DNA from 2 places in the Flintibacter sp. genome. Region 1 is predicted to be linked to the other one. Evidence: riboswitches for the same ligand, from Rfam matches in the RefSeq annotation. Region 1 holds a riboswitch; the other holds the start of a gene.

Region 1 (7,674 bases):
GACGGATTTTGCCACTGCGGAGCACTACCGGCTTATGTCGGTACTGAAAAATCTGGTGATGAACGCCGCGGAAGCCATTCAAAGCGGACGGGGTTCAGGGATGATCCTGGTGGAGGAACGGGTGGTCCGGGAGCAGATGGTGCTGACCGTGCGGGATACCGGGCCTGGCATTTCCAAGCGGGCCATGCAGAACCTGTTCCAGGTGGGCTATTCCACCAAATTTGATCCCCAGACCGGAAACATCAACCGGGGCGTAGGCCTGCCGGCGGTACGGTTTTTGGTAGAGGAGCTGGATGGAACCATTGAGGTGACCAGCAGTGAGGGGGAGGGAGCCTGTTTTCAGGTGACCATTCCCATGGATGCACTGAGGGGAGGAGAAGCATGAGAATCTATATTGTAGAAGACGATATCTCAGTCATCAGCATTTTAGAGGATATTGTAGAGAGCAACGACCTGGGGACCGTGTGCGGAGACAGCGGAAGCGGACTGGACCTGGATAAGATCCTGGCACTGGCACCGGACCTGGTGTTGGTGGACCTGCTGATGCCCGGCAAGGACGGGATACAGGTGGTCCGGGAGCTGAAGGAGCGGGGCTGTCTGGCAAAATTTATCATGATCTCCCAGGTCAGTAGCAAAGAGATGGTAGCCAAGGCCTACCTGGCCGGAGTGGATTTCTTTATCAACAAGCCTATCAACCTCATTGAAGTGCGTCAGGTGATTCGTAATATCCGTCAGCAGATGGAAAATGAGCGGGATCTGAACACCATTCAAAGTGTATTTACCATCAAGCAGACTCCCGTGGTGGAGCGGCAGTCTCGCTCTGATGTGCAGCGCAAGCGGATTCAATATGCCCTGAGCCAGCTGGGCATGGCTGGAGAGAAAGGGGCAAAGGATATTATGGATATGTGCATGTACCTGCTGGACCGGCACCAGCAGGTGTGCCAGGTGGGGGTGGGCGCCCTGTGTGCCCAGCTCAGCGACAGTCCCAAGTCTATGGAGCAGCGGGCACGCCGGGCGGTAGAGCGTGGGCTCAACCATCTGGCCAGCCTGGGACTGGACGACTATGGAAACGAGGTCTTTACTCAGTATGCCTCCCGGCTGTTCCCATTCCAGGAGGTGCGCGCGGAGATGGCCTTTATCCAGGGCAAGGGCAGTAAGGGCAAGGCTAACCTGAAATGCTTTTTGGATGGTATGTTGGTGCTGGCGGAGGAAGATTGACCCATTGACCTGTAAGTTTGCATATCTTGACCTATTTCTGCGATAATCTTCCATCTTGGAAGTCAAAGGGTAGGATAATACAAATCAGGAGGAAGAAACAGGAAAATATCGTAAATAAGTGGTCAGATGCCCCAAAATGAAAAACGAAAAATTGTGAAATTTGGGGAAAAAATTTTTACGCCGTAGGATTTTGAAGCAATTTGAAGGAAGCTGTGTAAAATCCCCTCATGTAGGAACTGGGAAACCAATTAGTACATAGAAAAGGAGAGAGGAAAACATGCCCCAGATTGCTCTGAATATGTACCAGACTGCAGCCATCGCCATGATGCTGTTTGTCCTGGGACGATTCCTGACCAACCGCGTTGAATTCCTGAGAAAGTGTTGTATCCCTGCCCCCGTGGTGGGCGGCCTGATCTTCGCTATCGTCCACCTGTGCCTGTACATGGGCGGTATCGTGGAGTTCACCTTTGACTCTAACGTCAAGGACTTCTTCATGACCCTGTTCTTCACCAGCGTCGGTTACACCGCTTGCTTCCGCCTGCTGAAGAAGGGCGGCAAGAAGGTTATCACCTTCCTGCTGGTGGCCATCGTGATGGTGTGCCTGCAGAACGTGCTCAGCTCCATCCTGGCCGGCGTCTTCGGTTGGGATCTGCGCCTGGGCCTGTGCACCGGCTCCATCCCCATGGTTGGCGGCCACGGCACTGCTGGCTCCTATGGTCCTCTGATGGAGGACATGGGCATTGAGAGCGCCAACGTCATTGCCATTGCTGCCGCTACCTATGGTCTGGTGGCCGGCTCCCTGATGGGTGGCCCCACTGCCCGCGGCATCATCAACAAGTACAACCTGAAGTCCACCGAGAGCGAGACCGGTGTGGAGTTGAACGACATGAGCGAGGCCGACCGTGAGAAGGCTGAGCGCGTGGACGTGGACTCCTTCACCAACGCCGCTATCCTGCTGATCGTTGCCGCCGGCCTGGGCACCCTGCTCACCGCCGCTCTGAACGGCATCCAGATCAACATCGGCAACTTCCACTTCAGCTTCACCTTCCCCACTTACATCGGCGCCATGCTCATCGCTGCTGTTATCCGTAACTTCTGCGATGCCAAGCACATCGTGATGCCTTCCCGCGCTCTGGACCTGTGGGGCAATGTTTCTCTGTCCATCTTCCTGGCCATCGCTCTGATGTCCGTGGCTCTGTGGCAGCTGGCCAGCGTCGCCGTTGCCATGATCGCCATGCTGGCTGCTCAGACCATCCTGATGTACTTCTACGCCCGCTTCGTGGTGTACAACATCATGGGCCGCGACTACGAGGCCGCTGTTATGACCGCTGCCTTCTGTGGCTTCGGCATGGGCGCTACCCCCAACGCCATGGCCAACATGCAGGCTGTTACCAAGCGCTATGGTCCCGCTCCTCAGGCCTACTTCGTAGTGCCTCTGGTCGGCTCCCTGTTCATCGACTTCTTCAACGGCCTGATCATCACCGGCTTCCTGAACATCCTGCCCATCTTCGGCTAAGTTCAGAAAGTTTCCCAGCCAAACGAAAAAGCCAGTCCCAATCGGGACTGGCTTTTTTATATTCAAAAGAAAAAGCAGCATCAAGTCAGGCCGGCGTTTTCCTGCTCCCGGCGCTTGGCCTCCTTCTTCCACTTGGCGGCCATGTAGCGCTCCTCCTCGCTGAAGATGCAGCCGCAGTACTTCTGCATGTAAAAGCCGTGCTCCCGGGCAAAGTCCTGTCCCTCACGAAACAGGGGGCGGAAGTCCCGGTAGAGGAATTCTACTCCATATTGCTGTCCCATCTCCCGGGCAATGGCAGCGATAGCATCGTGTTTTTGGTAGGGGGAGATGAGCAGGGAAGTGGTGAAGGAGTCAAACCCGTGCTCGGCGGCGTATTTGGCGGTCTCCTCCATGCGCACCCGGTAGCAGTAGGCGCAGCGGCCGTCGATGTTGTCGGCTACGTTGGTAATAAAGGAGCGCGGGTCATACCGGCCGCCGATGATCAGCTTCATGCCGATCTCCTTGGCGTAGCCCTCCAGGGTGGCCTTCCGGGCCTGGTACTCGGTATAGGGGTGGATGTTGGGGTTAAACCAGAAGCCGGTGACAGAGTGTCCCTCCTCCCGCAGCTGGGCGATGGGGCGGTTGGCGCAGGGGGCGCAGCAGATGTGCATGAGCGTGTTCATGTTTCTTCCTCCAGTGGTACCGGATGGACCAGCAGGCCCTTCCGAATGGCATATAACAAAGTTTGGGCCGTGCCCCCCTGGGGCACGCCGTTGTAGACGGTGAGAATATGGGCGGCGTGGTCCACCATGTAGCGGTTGCGGCGCATCATGCAGAAGCGGTCGTAGCGGTGCTGTACCAGAGTCTCATAGTCGCACTGGTCCAGAATGGACTGATAGCGCTCCTGCTCTTTCTTGGGCCAGCTGTGGGCCTGACTCTCGCAGGGGCGGGCACACTCCAGGGTGACTCCGGGCCGACGCTCCCGCAGAGCGAGTACCGCCTCGGCAAAGTAGAGATCAGCTCCCCAGGCCATGCCGCAGATAAAATGGCGGACGCCTCCGTCATAGACCTGCATCAGGGCAGCGTCCAGCCGCTGCTTCAGCGCCATGCAGCGTGGATCATCCTCGTGGGTGCCCCAGGGCAGCTTGTCCGGGCGGTGGCCGGTAAAGCAGCAGGTGGTGCTCTTGTCCATGGCAGGTCCTCCTCTCCGACAGGGATTTGGAATCATTGTAATATAGCGGACAGGGAAAGTCAACGGAGAGTCGAATATTTGTTCTAATTTGCCAAAAAACGGGGGGTTGCAATTTTCTTTGCGCCGTGTATAATAAGACATGGACAACTGAATGATATGTCTTCAGGGCGGGGTGAAATTCCCCACTGGCGGTATAGTCCGCGACCGGACCTGCAAGCAGGTCCGCTGACCCGGTGAAACTCTGGGACCAACGGTATAGTCCGGATGGAAGAAGATGTGTGTCAAAACAATAGTGTATGCCGTTCCGGCATGCATAAAGCGCACCTCCCTGATTGTTTTACACCTGGAAGACATGCTCTTTCAGATGTATCAAACAAAAAGGAGTGTTTTTTTATGTCCGCACCTTCCATGACCAGCACCTCCGCCCGCTCCAGAATGAATACCAAAGTGATGGTGAGCATGGCCATGCTTACCGGAATCGCCTACATTGTGATGCTGGCCTCCAAGCTGATGCCCAGCGTCATGTTCCTGGATTTTGACTTCAAAGATGTAATCATCTGCATCGGCGGCTTCACCTTTGGTCCTATGGCTGCCGCCATCATCTCTATTCTGGTGGCGTTTATCGAGATGATCACCATCAGCACCACCGGTCCCATTGGCTTTATCATGAACGCCCTGGCTACCTGTGCCTTCTGCTGCACCGCATCCTTCATTTACAAAAAGATGCACACCAAGAAGGGCGCTGTGCTGGGCCTGGCCTGCGGTGTAGTCGCCCTGACCGCGGTGATGCTGCTGTGGAACTACCTCATCACCCCCCTGTACATGACTGGTTTCTCCCGGGCGGATGTGGCAGCCATGCTGCCCACCCTGTTCCTGCCCTTTAACCTGGCGAAGGGCGGCATGAACATGGCTGCTACCCTGCTCATTTATCCCCCTGTGGTGGCTGCCCTGCGGGGTGCCGGCGTGGTGCCTCCCTCTCAGAGCACCCAGGCCAAGAAGATCAGCGCTGGTTTCGTGCTGTTCTCTCTGGCTCTGCTGGCCACCTTTGTGGTGTTTGCTCTGGTGCTGGCCGGTGTAATCTGATTTGATAAAATAAAGCGGCGCGGGCTTAATGCCCGCGCCGCTTTTCGCGCTTTTTTTCCTGACGGAGCCGGAAGCGTTCCTCCTGTGTCTGCCGTTTTTGGGCGGCCCGGCGGGCCTGTCGCTCCAAACCAACGGCCTCCCGCTGACGGGCGAGGGCCTCCTGGGCTTTGGTACCCAGTCCCTTTGGCTGGGTGGCTTTGGCGGCTTCCCGCTGCATCCGCTTTGGATTAGCCAAGGCTGGCCGGGGGGCCGTCTCTGGTAAGACAGGGCCAAAGGGCAGCCGGGGCCACTCTCTCTGGAGCCACTGGTACAACTGGGCGTCGGTGGGCTCCGCCCCAAAAACCACCCGGGCGGCCTGGTAGCCGTCCTGACTCCAGCGTTCGGCAATGCCTACCCAGAAGGGGGGCTGGAACAACACAGTGAACTGGCTGATGTTCCGTTCCATATTCAGTTTCCTCCCATAAAAATGTGAATATGGAGAAGGGACGACCCGGGAGGGAAGGCTACTGACGGGAGCGCGGCCCGCGGACGGACTACCAACCGCCCTGTGTTTTTATCTCCAGCCCCATTGTATCGGGGAGAGAAGCGGATGTCAATGGAGAAAACAGAACGTTTGTTTGACATAAATGGGCGGACGCGCTATGATAAAGAAAAGGGGGTGGGGCCGTGGAGCGGGTGATTTTCCACTGTGATCTGAATAGCTTTTACGCCTCGGTGGAGCTGCTGAGCCACCCGGAGCTGCGCCACCTGCCCGTGGCGGTGTGCGGCGACCCGGAGAGCCGCCACGGCATCATCCTGGCCAAAAATGAGCCAGCCAAGCGGTTCGGGGTAAAGACTGCCGAGACCATCTGGCAGGCCCGGAAAAAGTGCCCGGATCTGGTGTTGCTGCCCGCCCACCATGACCGGTACCGGGAATACTCCCGGCGGGTCAATGAGCTCTACCAGGAGTACACCGATCTGGTGGAGCCCTTTGGTATCGACGAGAGCTGGCTGGATGTCACCGGCACCCTCCATCTCTTCGGAGGGGAAGCGGCAGCCCTGGCCGATCGCCTGCGGGAGCGGATGCGGGGAGAGCTGGGGCTGACCATCTCGGTGGGGGTGTCCTTCAACAAGGTGTTTGCCAAGCTGGGCAGCGACTACAAAAAGCCCGACGCCACCACCTGTATCACTCCCGAAAATTTCAAAACCATCGTTTGGCCTCTCCCGGTGACTGACCTGCTGTTTGTGGGCCGGGCGGCGGGGCGCACGTTGGAGAAGTTTGGGGTGCGCACCATTGGTGAGCTGGCCCGGTTTGACCGGGAGGCCCTCTATCAGCTGTTGGGGCGGCCGGGAGCCCAGCTCCACGACTACGCCAACGGCCTGGACCGCGCTCCGGTGGCTCCGGCGGGGGAGCACGCGCCCCCCAAGTCGGTGGGCAACGGGCTGACCTTTCCTAAAAACCTCCAGGGACGGGAGGAGATCGCCTCCGGCATTGCCATGCTCTCCGACCAAGTAGCCGCCCGCCTGCGCCGCCATGGTATGAAGTGCGGCGGTGTGGCTCTCACCGTTCGGGACCCGGATTTTCGGGATGTGAGCCGCCAGAAGCAGCTGGACCACCCGACCAATCTCAGTCGGGAGCTGGCCCGGGAGGCCATGGATCTGGCCGACCAGCTGTGGAATATGAGCCTGCCGGTGCGGGCGCTCACCGTTACCGCCATCTATCTGGTGGCTGAGGACGAGGCCGTGGCTCAGCAGGACCTGTTTGCCGAGGCGGAGGAAGAAAAGCGTCAGCGACTGGAGCAGCTGGACCGGGCCATGGACGCCATCCGGGACAAGTACGGCAAGGGGGCCATTGGCCGGGCGTCCACCCCCAAGGGGATGGACCGGGAGCGGCACGCTCCGCCGCCGGGGGGCGCATATCATCCAAAATAGGGACATACCGTGGGACATGGAGGTGAGTTCATGTCCCACTCTTTTTTTGCCTTTTTGCAGCAGTTGGGAGAAACCCCGGCTCTGGCCCTGTTTACGCTGCTTACCCTGGGGGTGTTGCTGGTCAACGGCTGGACCGATGCTCCCAACGCCATTGCCGGAGCGGTGGTCACGGGAGCGCTGCCCTTTCGCCGGGCGGTAATTCTGGCGGCGGTGTGCAACTTTGCCGGAGTGTGCTGCGTGACGGCGGTAAACGCCTCGGTGGCCGAGACGGTCTACTCCATCGCCGCCTTTTCCGGCGGCCCACGGGCGGCCTCCATTGCTCTGAGCGCAGGAATGGCAGGGGTAGTGATTTGGGCAGTGGTGTGCTGGCGGTGGGGTATCCCTACCAGCGAGAGCCACGCCTTAGTGGCGGGGATCACCGGGGCGGCGGTGGCCCTGGAGGGAAGCTGGAACTGTGTGCGCTGGGAGAGCTGGGGGAAAGTGCTGCTGGGCCTCCTGCTGTCCACCGCAGCCGGATTTTGGTGTGGGCGGCAGATGGGACGGTGGGCCGGAACATGGAAGGGATCGGACCGCCTCTTTTGCTGCCTTCAGCTTCCCGGAGCGGCGGCCACCGCCTTTTTCCACGGAGCGCAGGACGGCCAGAAGTTTCTGGGGGTGTTTCTGCTGGGGACGGCTCTGGTCCAGGGACGGCAGGACGAGCAGACCTTTGTAGTGCCTCTTTGGCTGCTGGTGTTCTGCGCGGTGGGAATGGCGCTGGGCACCGGAATGGGGACGG
Region 2 (7,674 bases), on a different contig from region 1:
TCGGACAGATGATGAAAAAGCCTGAAGATCCCAACGCGATTTCTCCTTTCCAGGCCGCAACGGCGGCCATCGCATCCACCATCGGCGCGGCAAACATCGTAGGTGTTCCGGTAGCCATTGCATTTGGCGGCCCGGGTGCCGTGTTCTGGATGTGGATCATTGCCCTGCTGGGCTGTGCCTCCAAGTTCTCTGAGATCGTTCTGGGCATCAAGTACCGGGAAAAGGATGCCAGTGGCGAGTATGTAGGCGGACCGACCTACTACCTGGCCAAAGGTTTTAAGAACAAGGCCCTGGGTAAGTTCCTGGCCGGCTGGTTCGCCTTCTTCCTGATGATCGAGATCATCCCGTCCATCTCTACTCAGACCGTTTCCGCTGCGCAGAATGCAGCCACCCTGGGTATTCCTGATATCGCTACCGGCATCGCCATGGCCCTGATCGTTCTGGTCATCGTGGTGGGCGGCACCAAGCGTCTGGTTCAGGTTACCGAGCGCCTGGTTCCCGTTATGGCTCTGATCTATGTCATTGGTGCCCTGGTGGTTATCGGCGTCAACATCGATAAGCTCCCCGGCGTCTTTGTCCTGATTTTTGAAAGCGCCTTTGCTCCTATGGCTCCTGTGGGCGGTTTTGCCGGTTCCACTCTGGCTCTGGCTCTGCGCTGGGGCGCCGCCCGCGGCACTTACTCCAACGAGGCCGGTATGGGTACCGCTCCCATCGCCCATGCCACCGCTCAGACCGACCACCCTGTCCGTCAGGGCTTCTGGGGTATCTTTGAGATCACTCTGGACACTCTGATCGTCTGCACCGTTACCGCTCTGGTGGTGCTGGTCACCGGCGCTTGGCAGGCCGTTCCCGCCAGCGAGGCTGCCGCTATGCCTTCCATGGCCTTCCAGACCGTGTTCGGCAAGGTGGGCGACTATGTGGTTACCATCTCCATCCTGCTCTTCGTGCTGTCCACCGTCATCGTGCTGGTGTTCTACGGTGAGCGTCAGGCCCGCTTCCTCTTTGGTTACAAGTTCTCTCGTATTTGGAAGTTTATCTACATCGCTGCCATCCTCTTCGGCGTGTTCGGCGGCCTGGAGTTCCTGTATCAGTTCCTGGACTTCTTCCTGGCTCTGGTCATCCTACCCAACATGATTGCGCTGATCGCTTTGAGCGGTGAGGTGAGGGACCTGAAGAACGAGTTCTTCACCGGCGAGCAGTATTACCTGCGGGATAAGGCGAGAAAGCACGCGAAGAAGTAATCCCAAACGTGCCAACCTTTTTTCCTCATATGCGCCCGGGGCCGAAAGCTTCTGCTTTTGGCCCCGGGCGTATCATATGCTGTGAGAGAAAGGGATTGTGTATCTGCCATATGACAAAGGAGGTGCTGCGACTTTTTTGGGGGGAATTGACAAGAGCGGCCGTTGGTAGTATACTGTGGTAAATTGAATCAGGATCTTCAGGGCGGGGTGCAATTCCCCACCGGTGGTATAGCCCACGAGCCGAAAGGCATGACCCGGTGTGATTCCGGGGCCGACAGTATAGTCTGGATGGAAGAAGATCGTGTACTGCGGGGAGTCATATACCTGCGCGCATGAAGTTGCTCTGGAATGGTATCATTCCGGAGTTTTCTTTTTTTGCGGCAGGTTTTGATTTGCTTTCCTGCACCATGATGCCTTGAACGATTCCGTTCAAGGCATTTTCTTTTTCAGGAGGCACAGGATGAACGATACCGACTATATGAACCTGGCCCTGGAGTTGGCCCGGCGAGGGATGGGCTGGACCTCACCCAATCCCATGGTGGGAGCTGTTCTGGTGAAGAATGGAGAGATCATCGGACAAGGGTGGCACACCCGGTACGGAGAGCTCCACGCGGAGCGGGAGGCGCTGAAAAACTGTACCGGTTCGCCCGCCGGAGCAACCCTCTATGTTACGCTGGAACTCTGCTGCCATCAGGGCCGCCAACCGCCCTGCACCCAGGCCATTCTGGACGCGGGCATTACCCGCGTGGTGGTGGGCTCCAATGACCCCAACCCTCTGGTGGCGGGAAAGGGGTTAAACATTCTGCGGGCGCACGGCGTCCAGGTGGAGACGGGGGTGTGCAAGCAGGCCTGCGACGCCCTCAACCAGGTGTTTTTCCACTTCATCACCACCCGCCGACCCTATGTGGTTCTGAAATACGCCATGACTATGGACGGAAAGATTGCCACCCGCACTGGGGCATCCAAATGGATCACCGGGGAAACGGCCCGAAAGCGGGTCCATGAGGACCGGCACCGCTACCGGGCCATTCTGGCCGGCGTGGGGACCGTGTTGGCCGATGACCCGCTGCTTACCTGTCGCATGGAGGGAGGACGGAACCCCATCCGGGTCATCTGTGATACCCATTTACGTACGCCGTTGACGAGCCAGATCGTCTGCACTGCAAAGGAGGTGCCGACCATTCTGGCTACCGCCTGCCCTGATGAAGCACGCCGGGCCATCTATGAGGCCGCTGGATGCCAGGTGTGGATGCTGCCTGAGCGGGGGGAACATGTGGATCTTGCCGCCCTCATGGACCGGCTGGGAGCGGAGAATATCGACAGCGTCCTGCTGGAGGGGGGAGGCACCCTAAACTGGTCCGCTCTGGAGCAGGGACTGGTTCAGAAGGTGCAGGCCTACATCGCGCCCAAACTCTTTGGCGGCGGTGCGTCCAAGTCCCCGGTGGAAGGGCTGGGGGTGGAGACCCCCGACCAGGCGGTGCAGCTCATCAACACCACCATCACCCCCCTAGGGGACGACTTTTTGCTGGAGAGCGAGGTAGAACACCATGTTTACCGGGATCGTTGAGGAATTGGGGAGCATCCGCTCCGTACGCCGGGGACAGCACTCGTCGGTACTGTCCATTGCGGCGAAGGATATCCTGTCTGACCTGAAGATTGGGGACAGTGTGGCGGTCAATGGGGTGTGTCTCACCGCTACCACCGTGGACGGTAGCGGCTTCACCGCCGACGTGATGCACGAGACCCTGAACCGTTCCTCACTGGGCAGTCTGACGGTGGGCAGCCACGTGAATTTGGAGCGGGCCATGGCAGCAAACGGCCGCTTCGGCGGACACATCGTCTCCGGCCATATCGACGGAACCGGTACCATCACCGCCCTGCGGAAGGACGATAACGCGGTATGGTACACCATCTCCGCTTCCCAGGAGCTGCTTCGCTACATCGTGGAGAAGGGGTCCATCGCCATCGACGGCATCAGTCTGACGGTGGCGGAAGTGGGGGAGAGTTGGTTTTCCATCTCCGCCATCCCCCACACAGTGGCTGTCACCACCCTGGGTGAGAAGCGGCCCGGCGACACGGTGAATTTGGAAAACGACGTGATCGGAAAGTACGTGGAGAAGCTGCTGCGGCCCCAGCCCCAAGAGACGGCCAAGAGCTCCCTCACCTTGGAATTTTTAGCACAGCACGGATTTTAAGCACATATAAGGAGGATTTTTAACCATGGAACATCCCTATTGCACCGTGGAGGAAGCCCTGGAAGAACTGCGGGCGGGCCATCTCATCATCACCATCGATGATCCTGACCGGGAGAACGAGGGGGACCTTATCTGCGCGGCTCAGTTTGCCACCACGGAGAATGTGAATTTTATGGCCGTCCATGCCAAGGGACTCATCTGCACCCCCATGAGCGAGGAAGTGGCTGCCCGTCTGGGGCTGGAGCAGATGGTAAAGGTAAATACCGACAACCACTGCACCGCCTTCACTGTCTCCATCGACCACGTGGACACCACCACCGGCATCTCCGCCCAGGAGCGGGGCTACACCTGCCGCAAATGTGTGGACCCGGCTACCCGGCCTGAGGACCTGCGCCGGCCCGGCCACGTGTTCCCCTTGGTGGCCCGGCGGGGCGGCGTGCTCACCCGCAACGGCCACACCGAGGCTACGGTGGACCTGTGCCGTCTGGCAGGGCTGACCCCCTGCGGCCTGTGCTGCGAGATCATGCGGGACGACGGTACCATGATGCGCACTACTGAGCTTCTGGAGAAGGCCCAGGAGTGGGGGCTGAAGGTCATCACCATCAAGGCGCTCCAGGACTACTGCCGCCTCCACGACAAGCAAGTGGTGCGGGAGGCATGTGCCAAGCTGCCCACCCGCTTTGGAGAGTTCCAGATTTACGGCTATGTCAACGACCTCACCGGGGAGCACCATGTGGCCCTGGTGAAGGGAGAGATTGGCGACGGCAAGGACATCCTGTGCCGGGTCCACTCCGAGTGCCTCACCGGGGATGTGTTTGGCTCCCGGCGGTGCGACTGCGGCCAGCAGCTGGCTGCTGCCATGCGGCAGATCGAGGCGGAAGGCCGGGGCGTGCTACTCTATATGCGCCAGGAGGGCCGTGGTATTGGCCTCATCAACAAGCTCAAGGCCTATGAGCTCCAGGAGCAGGGCTTTGACACGGTGGATGCCAATGTGAAGCTGGGCTTTGCCCCCGACCTGCGGGAGTACTGGACCGGCGCGCAGATTCTGCGGGATCTGGGTGTGCGGACCATGCGCCTGCTCACCAACAACCCGGACAAGGTCTATCAGCTCTCTGACTTCGGCCTGGAGATTGCCCAGCGGGTGCCCATCCAGGTGGAGGCCAACAAGGACGACATCTTCTATCTGCGCACCAAGCAGCGTCGTATGGGCCATCTGGTGAACTATTGATCAAACTCAATTTACATAAAACAGGAGGAATTTACTATGAAAATCTTTGAAGGCAATCTGGTATCTCAGGACATCAAGGTGGGCATCGTGTGTGCCCGGTTCAACGAATTCATCGTCTCCAAGCTGCTCAGCGGCTGTGAGGACGGCCTGCTGCGCCACGGCGTGAAGCCCGACGACATCAGCGTGGCCTGGGTGCCCGGTGCCTTTGAGATCCCTCTTATTACCTCCAAGATGGCCAAGAGCGGCAAGTACGATGCGGTCATCGCTCTGGGGGCTGTCATTCGGGGCAGCACCAGCCACTACGACTACGTGTGCAATGAGGTGTCCAAGGGTATCGCCGCCGTGGCCCTGGAGAGCGACATCCCCGTGATGTTCGGAGTGCTCACCACCGATACCATTGAGCAGGCCATCGAGCGCGCCGGTACCAAGGCGGGCAACAAGGGTTCTGAGTGCGCTCAGGGCGCCATTGAGATGGTCAACCTGATCCGCGCCCTGGAAGCCTGAGTATGGTAAATCTGCTCTTTGACTACGACGGTACCCTCCACGACAGCCTGGCTATCTATGCTCCCGCCGTCCTGGCGGCCTACAATGATCTGGCTGCCCGGAGACTGGCTGTGGGTGATCCCCCAGACCGGGAGACCATCCAAAGGTGGATCGGCATGACTCCCTCAGAGATGTGGGAGCAGTTCCAGCCTCAGCTCTCTTCTCAGGAAAAGCAGGCAGGGGGCGCGTACATTGGCCGGCGGATGCAGGAGCTGGTGGAGGAGGGGAACGCCCGACTCTATCCCGGCGTGCCCCAGGTCCTGGACGCGCTGAAGAAGTTGGGGGTAGGGATGCTGCTGCTAAGCAACTGTCCCGTCTCCTATCTCCGTGCTCACACGGCTTGCTTTGGGTTGGAGCGCTGGTTTGACGGGCTCTATTGCGGCGAGCAATTTCAATATCTGCCCAAATACGAGATCCTGCCTATTCTGAAAAAACGCTGGCCGGGAGAATTTCTGGTTATTGGCGACCGGAATCAGGATATGGAGATGGCACGGAAAAACCAAGTATCCGCGGTGGGCTGTACTTATGGCTATGGAAGTCCGGAGGAACTCTCCGGGGCGGACTGTCTTGCAGGGACTCCGGAAGAAGTGCTGTACTTTGTGCGGGAATTTCTCGTACGAACCAGGTTTTAGAGCATATATAAGAAAACCCCGGGCGGATGGCTTATAGACCATCTGCCCGGGGTTTTATGTAGATTCTAAAGAATTATTTCAGCTTTGCTCCATCCTGGAACGCATTGCCCACTTTTTCACCCAACTTGCGGTAAGCGCTGTGAATGGGGTCAAAGGTAATGGGCTGAAGCTTATCCTGATCGATTTTTCCGTCATCCCCCAGCACCGATTCGTCGGCACTGATATTGACGATCTCGCCCACCAGACGGCAGCTCTCCGGATCGTAGCTGATCAAGCGGCACTCCACGGCCATGGGCAGCTCATCAATGACAGGGGCGTCCACAAATTCCGATTTGGTGGTGTGCCAGCCCGCCTTCTCCAGTTTGTTGGCCACATTGTTGCCCGACTCGATGCCCACGTAGTCACAGGCCACCATTTGCGCCACCGTGGCCATGCTGACGGTAAAGGCTTTTCAGGCCAGAATGTTGGCGGTGGTCTTGTGACCGGCACTGATGCACATAGACAGCTCTTTATCGTCGCTGATCCCGCCCCAGGCCGCATTCATGGCATCGGGCGGACCATCTTCCCCATAGGTGGCGAGAATAAAAACCGGCTGGGGATAGGTCCAAGGTTTGGCTCCAAAATTCTTACGCATAAGAAATACCTCCTATTGTATGGATGTTTGCATCAGACGGCAGTGTTTTGGGCCGTGAGGGCAAAAGAGAGGACGATCATGCCTGTTCCCTTGCAGGAAATATTATAGCACATCGGCGCGGAAAGGTCATAGAAAATCAAATAGGTACAGCGGCAGGATCAGAGGGGTACGATTGCGCCGCCTGTGATTTCCGGATATAATGGTGATAATCCATATCGGTTTGGAGGAGCACAGCCATGAAACTGATCCATCTCTCCGACCTGCATCTGGGCAAGCGGGTCAACGAATTTTCCATGCTGGAGGACCAGCAGTATATTCTGACTGAAATTTTGCAGATCATTGACCGGGAGAAGCCGGATGGCGTGATGATTGCCGGGGATGTCTACGACAAGTCCGTACCCTCCGCTGAGGCTGTGGCGCTGTTGGACGACTTTCTGGTGCGCCTGGCCAAGCGGGACCTCCAGGTCTTTCTCATCAGCGGAAACCACGACTCGCCGGAGCGCATGGCGTTTGGCGGCCGGCTTATGGCGCAAAGCGGCGTACATCTGGCCCCCGTCTATGATGGCAAAGTGAGCCCGATTACGTTAACGGATGAGTACGGCCCGGTAAACCTCTATTTGCTGCCCTTTCTGAAACCGGCCCATGTCCGCCGGTGTTTTCCGGAGCGGGAAATTTTGACCTATACAGACGCACTGGCCGCAGCCATTGAGGCCATGGGAGTAGATCCCGCGCAGCGGAATGTGCTGGTGACCCATCAGTTTGTCACCGGCGCAGCCCGGTGCGACTCGGAGGAAATCTCGGTGGGTGGCACAGAGAATGTGGATGTGTCGGTCTTTGGGCCCTTCGACTATGTAGCCCTGGGCCATATCCATGGTCCCCAGCAGGTGGGACGGGAGACCGTACGTTACTGCGGTACGCCTTTGAAATACTCCTTCTCTGAGGCCAAACACCAGAAGTCGGTGACGGTGGTGGAGTTGGGGGAGAAGGGGGCTGTGTCGGTGCGCACCGTGCCTCTCACCCCTATGCGGGATCTGGCAGAACTGCGGGGTACTTATGAGGAACTGACTTTCCGGGGCTTTTATGATGGCACAAGCTATCCCCGGGACTACGTCCATATCACCCTTACAGATGAGGAGGACATTCCCGATGCGGTGAGTAAGCTGCGGATCATCTATCCCAACCTGATGAAGCTGGACTATGA

What was found. A riboswitch is a leader RNA that binds a small molecule or an ion and turns the genes downstream of it on or off. The one in region 1 is predicted to bind FMN.
Region 2: another riboswitch for FMN. It lies ahead of ribD (bifunctional diaminohydroxyphosphoribosylaminopyrimidine deaminase/5-amino-6-(5-phosphoribosylamino)uracil reductase RibD); the one in region 1 lies ahead of ACLTXB_RS08680 (ECF transporter S component).

What each region holds. Positions count from the first base shown of each region.
Region 1 is NZ_JBKVXZ010000019.1:14,707-22,380, forward strand. Features, by position in the region: gene ACLTXB_RS08655 (ATP-binding protein) at 1-385, shown strand, start outside; gene ACLTXB_RS08660 (DNA-binding domain-containing protein) at 382-1,218, shown strand; gene gltS (sodium/glutamate symporter) at 1,496-2,734, shown strand; gene ACLTXB_RS08670 (epoxyqueuosine reductase QueH) at 2,815-3,396, opposite strand; gene ACLTXB_RS08675 (SLOG family protein) at 3,393-3,905, opposite strand; FMN riboswitch at 4,060-4,185, shown strand; gene ACLTXB_RS08680 (ECF transporter S component) at 4,299-4,988, shown strand; gene ACLTXB_RS08685 (YjdF family protein) at 5,014-5,433, opposite strand; gene dinB (DNA polymerase IV) at 5,655-6,899, shown strand; gene ACLTXB_RS08695 (anion permease) at 6,930-7,674, shown strand, end outside.
Region 2 is NZ_JBKVXZ010000009.1:72,309-79,982, forward strand. Features, by position in the region: gene ACLTXB_RS05560 (alanine/glycine:cation symporter family protein) at 1-1,241, shown strand, start outside; FMN riboswitch at 1,431-1,545, shown strand; gene ribD (bifunctional diaminohydroxyphosphoribosylaminopyrimidine deaminase/5-amino-6-(5-phosphoribosylamino)uracil reductase RibD) at 1,702-2,808, shown strand; gene ACLTXB_RS05570 (riboflavin synthase) at 2,789-3,436, shown strand; gene ACLTXB_RS05575 (bifunctional 3,4-dihydroxy-2-butanone-4-phosphate synthase/GTP cyclohydrolase II) at 3,462-4,664, shown strand; gene ribH (6,7-dimethyl-8-ribityllumazine synthase) at 4,701-5,168, shown strand; gene ACLTXB_RS05585 (HAD family hydrolase) at 5,171-5,839, shown strand; partial or broken gene ACLTXB_RS05590 (flavin reductase family protein) at 5,913-6,473, opposite strand; gene ACLTXB_RS05595 (exonuclease SbcCD subunit D) at 6,710-7,674, shown strand, end outside.